2 regions of the Bradyrhizobium sp. USDA 376 genome follow, and region 1 is predicted to be linked to the other one. Evidence: predicted binding sites of a transcription regulator. Region 1 holds the regulator's gene; the other holds the start of a gene.
The links. Region 1 encodes LexA, which represses DNA repair genes until DNA is damaged. Its sites were predicted from a motif close to TGTTCNNNNTGTGTTCNG; they were not measured.

Region 1 (4,155 bases):
GGCTTGTCCGCATAGAGCGCGGCCAGATCGGTCTGGGCGCTGCAATCCCCGGCGCGGAAGACCAGCGCAGAACGGGTCTCATCCGGCACCCAGATCTCGAAGCGCCGCGCGATCGGCGTCGCCTGCGCGGAGAGGAAGGTCAGCACCCAGCTCTGGTCGGTGCCGGTCCGGTAGGGCACGCCGACGCCGAGATTGATCCCGACCTCGGCGGCGTCTTCCCAGCGCAGAAAGCTCTTGGCGTTGTGCAGGTCCTTGATGATCAGCGGCAGGCCGGCTTTCCAGGTGCGTCCAGGCAGGCCGAAGCCGCGCGGAAACCTGGTGTGGCGCGAGTTGAACTCGAACATGTCGGCGGTGCCATAGTAGCCGTCGACGAGGCCCATCTCATGGGAGGTATCGGGGTCGTTGTGCCAGAGCTCGATCGCGCCGACATGCGCGTCGTCGTCGCCGCAGAACAGCACCATCACGGCTTGCAGGAATTCACCTGAGAACACCGGCACCGCCACCCCGCAGGTCAGGCCCGCCGCGAGCGCCTGGTCGGTCCGCCTGAAGTAGGAGTTGGCGAATTTGGTGAGGATGACGGGGTGGCCGGAAGCCCAGGCCTTGCCGGGAAGCCCCTCATCCCGACCGAAGCGCAGCTCTTCACTTGCGGCCTTGAACGCGGACACCCCTTCGCCATAGAGGCCGCCGCCGAATTCCAGCCGCATCCGCGTCCGGTCGGGCACCCAGAGTTCAACGACGCGAATGAAGGTCTTCATCGAACGTGTCCGCTGCCTCAAGCCTTCTGGCAGCATCGGCCATTTGCCTGCGGAACGGACGTTCAAAATTCAGGCAGGGCAGCGCAAACTTCGTGCGACGGAGAACTGCGGGGGGTGATCGGCGAAAGCATTTTCGAAGATGCAAGCCGCACCCCATCGCCGGCCGCGGCCGGCGATGGCGATTTCAATCCTGGCCCCGACCCGCGAGCCGGGGGCAGCTACGTCAGCCGATCGGCAGGCGCGTGATCGTCGGCCTGTCGGCGATGATCTGCGGCTTGTGCTCGCGCTCGCCCAACGGCTGGGTCACCGGCAATTGCAGCACGGTTGCGCGCTGGCCTTCGACGAGCTGAGTCACCAGCACGTATTTGCCGTCGGGAAATTCGATCGCATCATGATGGCGATCCGGAATGTGCGGATCGATCTTGCCGAACTTGCCGACACGGGAGTTGATGGTGCGCGTCCAGATCCAGCGATTGTCGTAACGGACGTTGTCGGCGAAAGCGAGCTCCGTTCCCGGCAGCAGGCAAACCGCGACCGACATGTCGGCTTCGGAGGCGAAGCCACGCGTCGAGGTGCCGCGGAAGGTTGTCGTGACGATCGTCTCTCCGACTTCGGCGGGACGCGTCGCGACGGCGTGCAGGCTGTAGTCACACATCGGGGTGCTCCTCATTCGAAGATAGCAACCCACGTCTCTTTTCGAGGCGCAGGCCTCTATCAGAGTGGAAGCATACAACGGTCTGCTTGGTTGTGGGCAAATCTGCGGCTTTGGGTCCGCACGTCGCCATCACAATATCTTTTTCAGATGCACGAGGAACAAACCCCCGTGCATTGGGCGTGCTTCTTCTTCAGCGGCCAGCAGGTGCCGACCAGCCCGAATACGGCCAGGCGGGTTGCGACGGCTGTGCAACGGCGCCGCGTGCGTTGCGGAATTGCTCGCTCGTCGTCGCCGGCTCCGTCTTGCGGACATGATGCGAGCGCGCGGCGACGGCCGGTGACGCCGCCGCTGCGATCAGCGCCATCGTGACGATGCTCAAGACGATTTTGCGCATGGTTGTCTCCTCGGTTTCTCAAAGGCCCGCAAAGCGATGCGTGCTTTGCGCGGCGTGCCGAGGATCTAGCGCGGGAGAGGTGGCCGGATAATCTGTGCAGAACCAGAAAGACTATCCAGCCGGAGCGGACAATCATCCGCTCCAACGCGTGTCAAATCGCGATGTCAGCTCAGTACTTCCGGTACAGGCCGATCAGCTTGCCCTGAATCTTCACCCGGTTGGGCGGCAGGATGCGGACCTCATAGGCGGCGTTGGCGGGCTCGAGCGCGATCGACGCGCCGCGGCGGCGGAAGCGCTTCAGCGTCGCTTCCTCGTCGTCGATCAGCGCCACCACGATGTCGCCGGTGTCGGCGCTCTCGTTGCGCTGGATCAGCGCCATGTCGCCGTCGAGGATGCCGGCTTCCACCATCGAATCGCCGCGCACCTCGAGCGCGTAGTGCTCGCCGGCGCCGAGCATGTCAGGCGGTACGCTGATGGTGTGGCTGCGGGTCTGCAGCGCCTCGATCGGCGTGCCGGCCGCGATACGGCCCATGACGGGCACGGCGACGGGACGCTCACCTTCGTCAGCGGACGGGCTGGACGTCGTGCGCACCTTGCCGAGATTGCCTTCGATGACGCTCGGCGTGAAGCCGCGGCGGTTGCCGGCAGCCGCCTGGAGCTCGGGCAGCTTGATGACCTCGATCGCACGGGCACGGTTGGGCAGGCGCCGGATGAAGCCGCGCTCCTCGAGTGCGGTGATCAGGCGATGGATGCCTGATTTGGAGCGCAGGTCGAGCGCGTCCTTCATCTCGTCGAAGGAGGGCGGCACGCCGCTTTCCTTCAGACGCTCGCTGATGAATCGCAGAAGCTCGTATTGTTTGCGCGTTAACATCTCGACCAAATCCCCCGGTTGATGTCGTTCGATTCCGAGACGCTGGGTTCAGCGATAAGTCGCTGCATGCTCGAAACAAATCATGAACGGACACTATATGTTCGATACATGTTCCGCAACTGCTTAATTTACCGTGAACAAGGCAAAGTTCGCGGAACGCGTGTGGCCGTGCAGCTCAGACGGGCAGGCGCAGCACCTCGCAAGGCGAGCCGGCGTCGGCCTTCGGCGCGAACGGCGCGCGCACGAGAAGTACCTGTGCCGCAGCGAGATTCGCAAGCAGTGAGGAATCCTGATGATTGACGGGAAGGGCGATCAGCGTGCCGTCGTCGCGCATTTCCAGGCGCGCGCGGAGATAATCCTCGCGCTGGTCGTTGGCATCGAGGTCGCGGCCAAGCACGGCGTGCTCGCGGCGATGGTGAATCACGGTGCGGCCCGACAGCGCGCGAATCAACGGCACCATGAACAGGAAAGCACAGACGTAGGATGACACGGGATTGCCGGGCAGGCCGATCACGCGCATCGTGCCGAGCCGCCCGTGCATCATCGGCTTGCCCGGCCGCATCGCGATCTTCCAGAACGACATCGCGATCCCCTCGGCCTTGAGCGCCTGCTGGACCAGATCGTGGTCGCCGACCGAGGCGCCGCCGGTCGTGATCAGGATGTCGGCGCCGCTCTCGCGGGCCCGGCGGATCCCGGCGGTGGTGGCTTCCAGCGTATCGGCGGCCACGCCGAGGTCGACGGTATCGGCGCCCTCCTGGCGGGCGAGTGCGTGCAGGGCATAGCCGTTGGAATAGACGATCTGGGCGGGGCCGGGTGTCGCGCCCGGCATCACCAGTTCGTCGCCGGTGGCGAGGATGGCGACCTTCGGACGGCGCTGGACGGGAAGGTGCGGATGATTCATCCCGGCAGCGAGCGCCAGGTCGCGGTCGGTGAGCCGGGTTCCCCTGCGCAGCAGCACGTCGCCCTCGGCAAAGTCGACCCCGGCGCGCCGGATGTGCCGTCCTGGAATCGCTGCTTCCTTGATCGTGATGCGCTTGCCGTCCGCGACCGTATCCTCCTGGATCACGACCGCGTCCGCGCCGGCGGGGACGACGCCGCCGGTGAAGATCCGGACCGCTTCGCCGGCGCCGACCGACCCGGCAAACGGCCGCCCGGCCGCGACCTCGCCGATGACCATCAGCCGGGAATCGATCGTCGCCGCATCGGCCGCACGCACGGCATAGCCGTCCATCGCCGACATCGCCTGCGGCGGCTGCGTGCGCCGCGCCGCGATGTCGCTGGCGAGCACGCGGTGGTAGGCTTGGTCGAGGGAGACCGTTTCTTCGGCCAGAGGCTCTGCACCCGCGAGCACGGCGGCAAGCGCATCGGATACCGGCATCAGGGCCACGGTGAACTCCCGCAACAATCGAAGGACTCGGTTGGCAGGGTTCTAGCCGAGCGGAGAGGCTGAAGCAAAAGGGCTCCTCAATGGAGCGAGAAG
Region 2 (4,155 bases), 4.8 Mb from region 1:
CACGAAAGCGAGTGCCGCGAGCGCATCCTTGCGCGTCAAAAATTCCGAGAAGGCGCCGATTGCCGCGTGCAGCACGCGCGTGAACGCAGTCTCGGCCTGTGTCGCCGCCTCGGCCCGCACCGACTGTTCGGGCTCGGTCGCGACCAGCGCCGTGATCGTCCCGATCAGCACCATCGCCGCCATCACCACATAGCCCCACATCCACGCCGAGGTGCGGGTGATGCCGGTGCCCTCGAAGCCCGAGACGATGAACAGCGCGCCCGCGGTCGAGACCAGCATGCCGATGCGATAGGCCGCGACGTAGGCCGCCATGCCGGCGGCCTGCTCGCTCTCGGGCAGGCTCTCGACGCGGAAGGCATCGACCACGATGTCCTGCGTCGACGACGTCGTCGCCACCAGCAGCGCGCCGAGCGCGACGTAGAACGGCGAGCGCGCGGGATCGGTCATCGCCAGCAGCAGGATCGCGACGATCAGCAGCAGCTGCGAGAACACCAGCCAGCCGCGCCGCCGCCCGAACGCGCGGGTGAACAGCGGCACATGCAGCGCGTCCACCAGCGGCGCCCACAGGAACTTCAGCGTGTAGGGCGTGCCGACCAGCGCGAACAGCCCGATGGTCTTGAGATCGACCCCGGCCTCGCGCATCCACACCAGCAGCGTCGATCCCGACAGCGCCAGCGGCAGCCCCGAGGAGAAGCCGAGGAACAGCACGATCAGCACCCGCGGTTGCAGGTACACGGCAAGGCTCTCGCGCCAGGAGGGGGCGGCGGCGCTGGTTTGGACGGTTCCGGAAGTCGCGTCGGGAGCGGTCATGAGGTGGTGTTAGCAGATTCTGGGGGCGCTGCCTCTTCTCCCTCTCCCCGTTCTTACGGGGAGAGGGTTGGGGTGAGGGCCTCTCCCCATGCGGGAGGTGGTCGTGAGGCCTGTACCCCCTCACCCGGATCGCAAGAGCGATCCGACCTCTCCCCGCAGGCGGGGAGAGGTAAGCAAGTCACTCCCCCGCCTGAAGCTTCCGCGGAAACAGCTCGCCCGCGCCGGTTGCCACCAGCCGCGGGCCCTCTGCGGGCGCATCGCTCTTGCTGAAGTCGAGTTCCTCGATCCGCCCCGCGCGTTTCTCGATCTTGTCGGCGGAGATCAGCACCTGGCGCACGTCCTCGTTCACGTCGGCAAAATGCTTCTGCAGCTTCAGCACGCGGTCGCGCAGGCGCCCGAGGTCGTCGCCGAGCTTGATCACCTCGGTGCGGATCTGGTCGGCGGCGTCGCGCATGCGCGCGTCCTTCATGATCTGCTGCATCACCTGGATCGCGAGCATCAGCAGCGAGGGCGACACCAGCACCACGCGGGCGCGATAGGCCTTCTGGATCACGTCGTCGAAGCCGTCGTGGATCTCGGCGTAGACCGATTCCGACGGCACGAACATCAGCGCCATCTCCTGGGTCTCGCCGATGACGAGGTATTTTTCGGCGATGTCGCTGACATGCTTCATCACGTCGCCGCGCAGGCGCTGCGTGGCGATACGCCGTTCCTCGTCGGTGCGGGCGTCGTGCAGCGCCGTCATCGCCTCCAGCGGAAATTTGGCGTCGATGCAGAGCGGGCGCTGGTCGGGGAGGAACACGACGCAGTCGGGCCGTTTTCCGGTCGAGAGCGTGAACTGGAACTCGTAGGATCCCTTGGGAAGGCCGTCCTGGACGATCGCCTCCATCCGCGCCTGGCCGAAGGCGCCGCGCGACTGCTTGTTGGCGAGCACGTCGCGTAGCGTCGTCACCTGCGTGGTGAGGTCGGTGAGGTTCTTGTGCGCGTTGTCGATGATGCCGAGCCGCTCGTGCAGGGCGCGCAGGCTCTCCATGGTGTTGCGGGTCGAATGTTCCATGGACTGGCCGACGCGGTGGGTGACCGAATCCAGCCGCTCATTGACGGCCCGCGCCATCTCGGCCTGCCGGCCCGCCAGCGCCTGGGTCATGGCGTCGACCCGCCCCGAGGCCTCGCTCTGGGCACGAAGCACTTGGGCGAGGCGTTCCTCGAGCTCGTCGGCCCGGATCGCGTGGGCCATGGCGAGCTCCGCGCCGCGCCGCCCGGATCGCGCGATCACCACCGCAATCACCACCAGCAGGATGAGGACGAGCGCGCCGAAGCCGATCAGCGCGTCGATGGTGCGCACCGGCCAGTCGCCAGCCGTGAAAATGATCTCGTTCATGCCAGCTGTTCTAACCGATTCGCCTCAAAGCGCGAACGAAGAGGGAACGGTTGGGGTTAAGAACTCCCTACCTTTTATGGTTAACGAAACCTGACGTTTTATGGTTAGCGGAGCGTTAACGGGGTTCCTCGCCGCATTGACCGCATCCGGCGCGGGGCTTAAATCGCGGCCATGGCCCTACGAGAAATCATCATCCTGCCCGACAGGCAGCTGCGCCTGGTCTCCAAGCCGATCGAGAAGGTCACTTCGGAGATCCGCAAGCTTGCCGACGACATGTTCGAGACCATGTACGACGCGCCCGGCATTGGCCTGGCGGCGATCCAGGTCGCGCAGCCCTTGCGCCTGATCACCATGGACCTCGCCAAGCGCGACGAGAGCGGCGAGACCAAGCACGAGCCGCGCGTGTTCATCAATCCCGAGATCCTGGCTTCCTCCGAAGAGCTCTCGGTCTACGAGGAGGGCTGCCTGTCGATCCCCGAATATTACGAGGAGGTCGAACGTCCCGCGAAGGTGCGCGTGCGCTTCACCGATCTCGACGGCAAGGTGCACGAGGAGGATGCCGAAGGCCTCTACGCCACCTGCATCCAGCACGAGATCGACCATCTCAACGGCGTGCTGTTCGTCGATTATCTGTCGAAGCTCAAGCGCGACCGCGTGATGAAGAAGTTCGAGAAGGCCGCCAAGCGCGCGGGCGAGTAGGCTTTCCGTCGTTCCGGGGCGATGCAAAGCATCGAACTATGGTGCGCAATTGCGCACCTGAGAACCTCGAGATTCCGGGTTCGGCTCTTCGAGCCGCCCCGGAATGACTGTCACTGGATCGCGTCCTTCCGCAGGTTCTTTCCGATGTCCCTCCGCCTCATCTTCATGGGTACGCCCGATTTCTCCGTGCCGACGCTGCTCGAGCTGGTCGCGCATGGCCACGAGATCGCGGCCGTCTACACCCGCGCGCCGAAGCCGGGCGGGCGGCGCGGCCTGCAATTGCAGCCGACCCCGGTTGAAGAAGCCGCGCGAAAACTCGGCATTCCCGTGCTGACGCCGAAGACGCTGAAGACGCCGGAAGCGCTCGAGGAATTTCGTGCGTTCGACGCGGATGCGGCCGTGGTCGTCGCCTACGGCATGATCTTGCCGCAGGCGATCCTCGATGCGCCGAAGCTCGGCTGCTACAATCTGCACGCTTCGCTCTTGCCGCGCTGGCGCGGCGCGGCGCCCATCAATCGGGCGATCATGGCTGATGATGCCGAGAGCGGCGTCATGGTGATGAAGATGGATGTCGGTCTCGACACCGGCGACGTCGCCATGGCCGAGCGCCTTCCGATCACCGACACCATGACCGCGCGCGACCTGCATGATCGTCTCTCGCGCCTTGGCGCCGACCTGATGGTGCGCGCCATGGCCGCGCTCGACCGCGGCGGGCTCCAGCTCAAAAAGCAGAGCGAGGACGGCGTCACTTACGCGGCCAAGATCGACAAGGTCGAGGCGCGGATCGACTGGAGCAAGCCGGCGCGCGCGGTGCTGCGCCACATCCACGGCCTGTCGCCGTTTCCCGGCGCCTGGGCGGAGCTCGAGAGTGCGCGTGTAAAGATCCTGCGCTGCGAGTTGGCGAAGGGCTCCGGCGCGCCGGGCGAGGTGATCGACGACCTCCTCACCATCGCCTGCGGCGAGGGCGCGATCCGCATCATAGAGCTCCAGCGCGAAGGCAAGGCCCGGATGCAGGCCGCGGACTTCCTGCGCGGCGTGCCGCTGAAGGCAGGCGCCAAATTCAACTGACGCTGTCATACCCCGCGAAGGCGGGGTATCCAGTACGCCGAGGCTTCTCGGCTGAATACAGATGCCTCGGCGTACTGGATCGCCCGGTCCAGTGCGCAATTGCGCACAAGGCCGGGCGATGACACCACCCGGATTGAGATGCCCCGCTACAAGCTCACCATCGAATATGACGGCGCGCCGTTCTTCGGCTGGCAGGT

Region 2: ACVJ19_RS09060 (DNA recombination protein RmuC) is a predicted target of LexA. The motif match lies at 2,223-2,240, and genes of this name have one in related genera.

The regions. Positions count from the first base shown of each region.
Region 1 is NZ_JBSSGN010000001.1:6,779,422-6,783,576, reverse strand. It holds gene ACVJ19_RS31565 (GAF domain-containing protein) at 1-755, opposite strand, end outside; gene ACVJ19_RS31560 (hypothetical protein) at 979-1,410, opposite strand; gene ACVJ19_RS31555 (hypothetical protein) at 1,601-1,804, opposite strand; gene lexA (transcriptional repressor LexA) at 1,974-2,675, opposite strand; gene ACVJ19_RS31545 (molybdopterin molybdotransferase MoeA) at 2,851-4,062, opposite strand; gene ACVJ19_RS31540 (hypothetical protein) at 4,143-4,155, shown strand, end outside.
Region 2 is NZ_JBSSGN010000001.1:1,958,618-1,962,772, reverse strand. It holds gene ACVJ19_RS09065 (AmpG family muropeptide MFS transporter) at 1-810, opposite strand, end outside; gene ACVJ19_RS09060 (DNA recombination protein RmuC) at 989-2,191, opposite strand; gene def (peptide deformylase) at 2,363-2,890, shown strand; gene fmt (methionyl-tRNA formyltransferase) at 3,035-3,958, shown strand; gene truA (tRNA pseudouridine(38-40) synthase TruA) at 4,097-4,155, shown strand, end outside.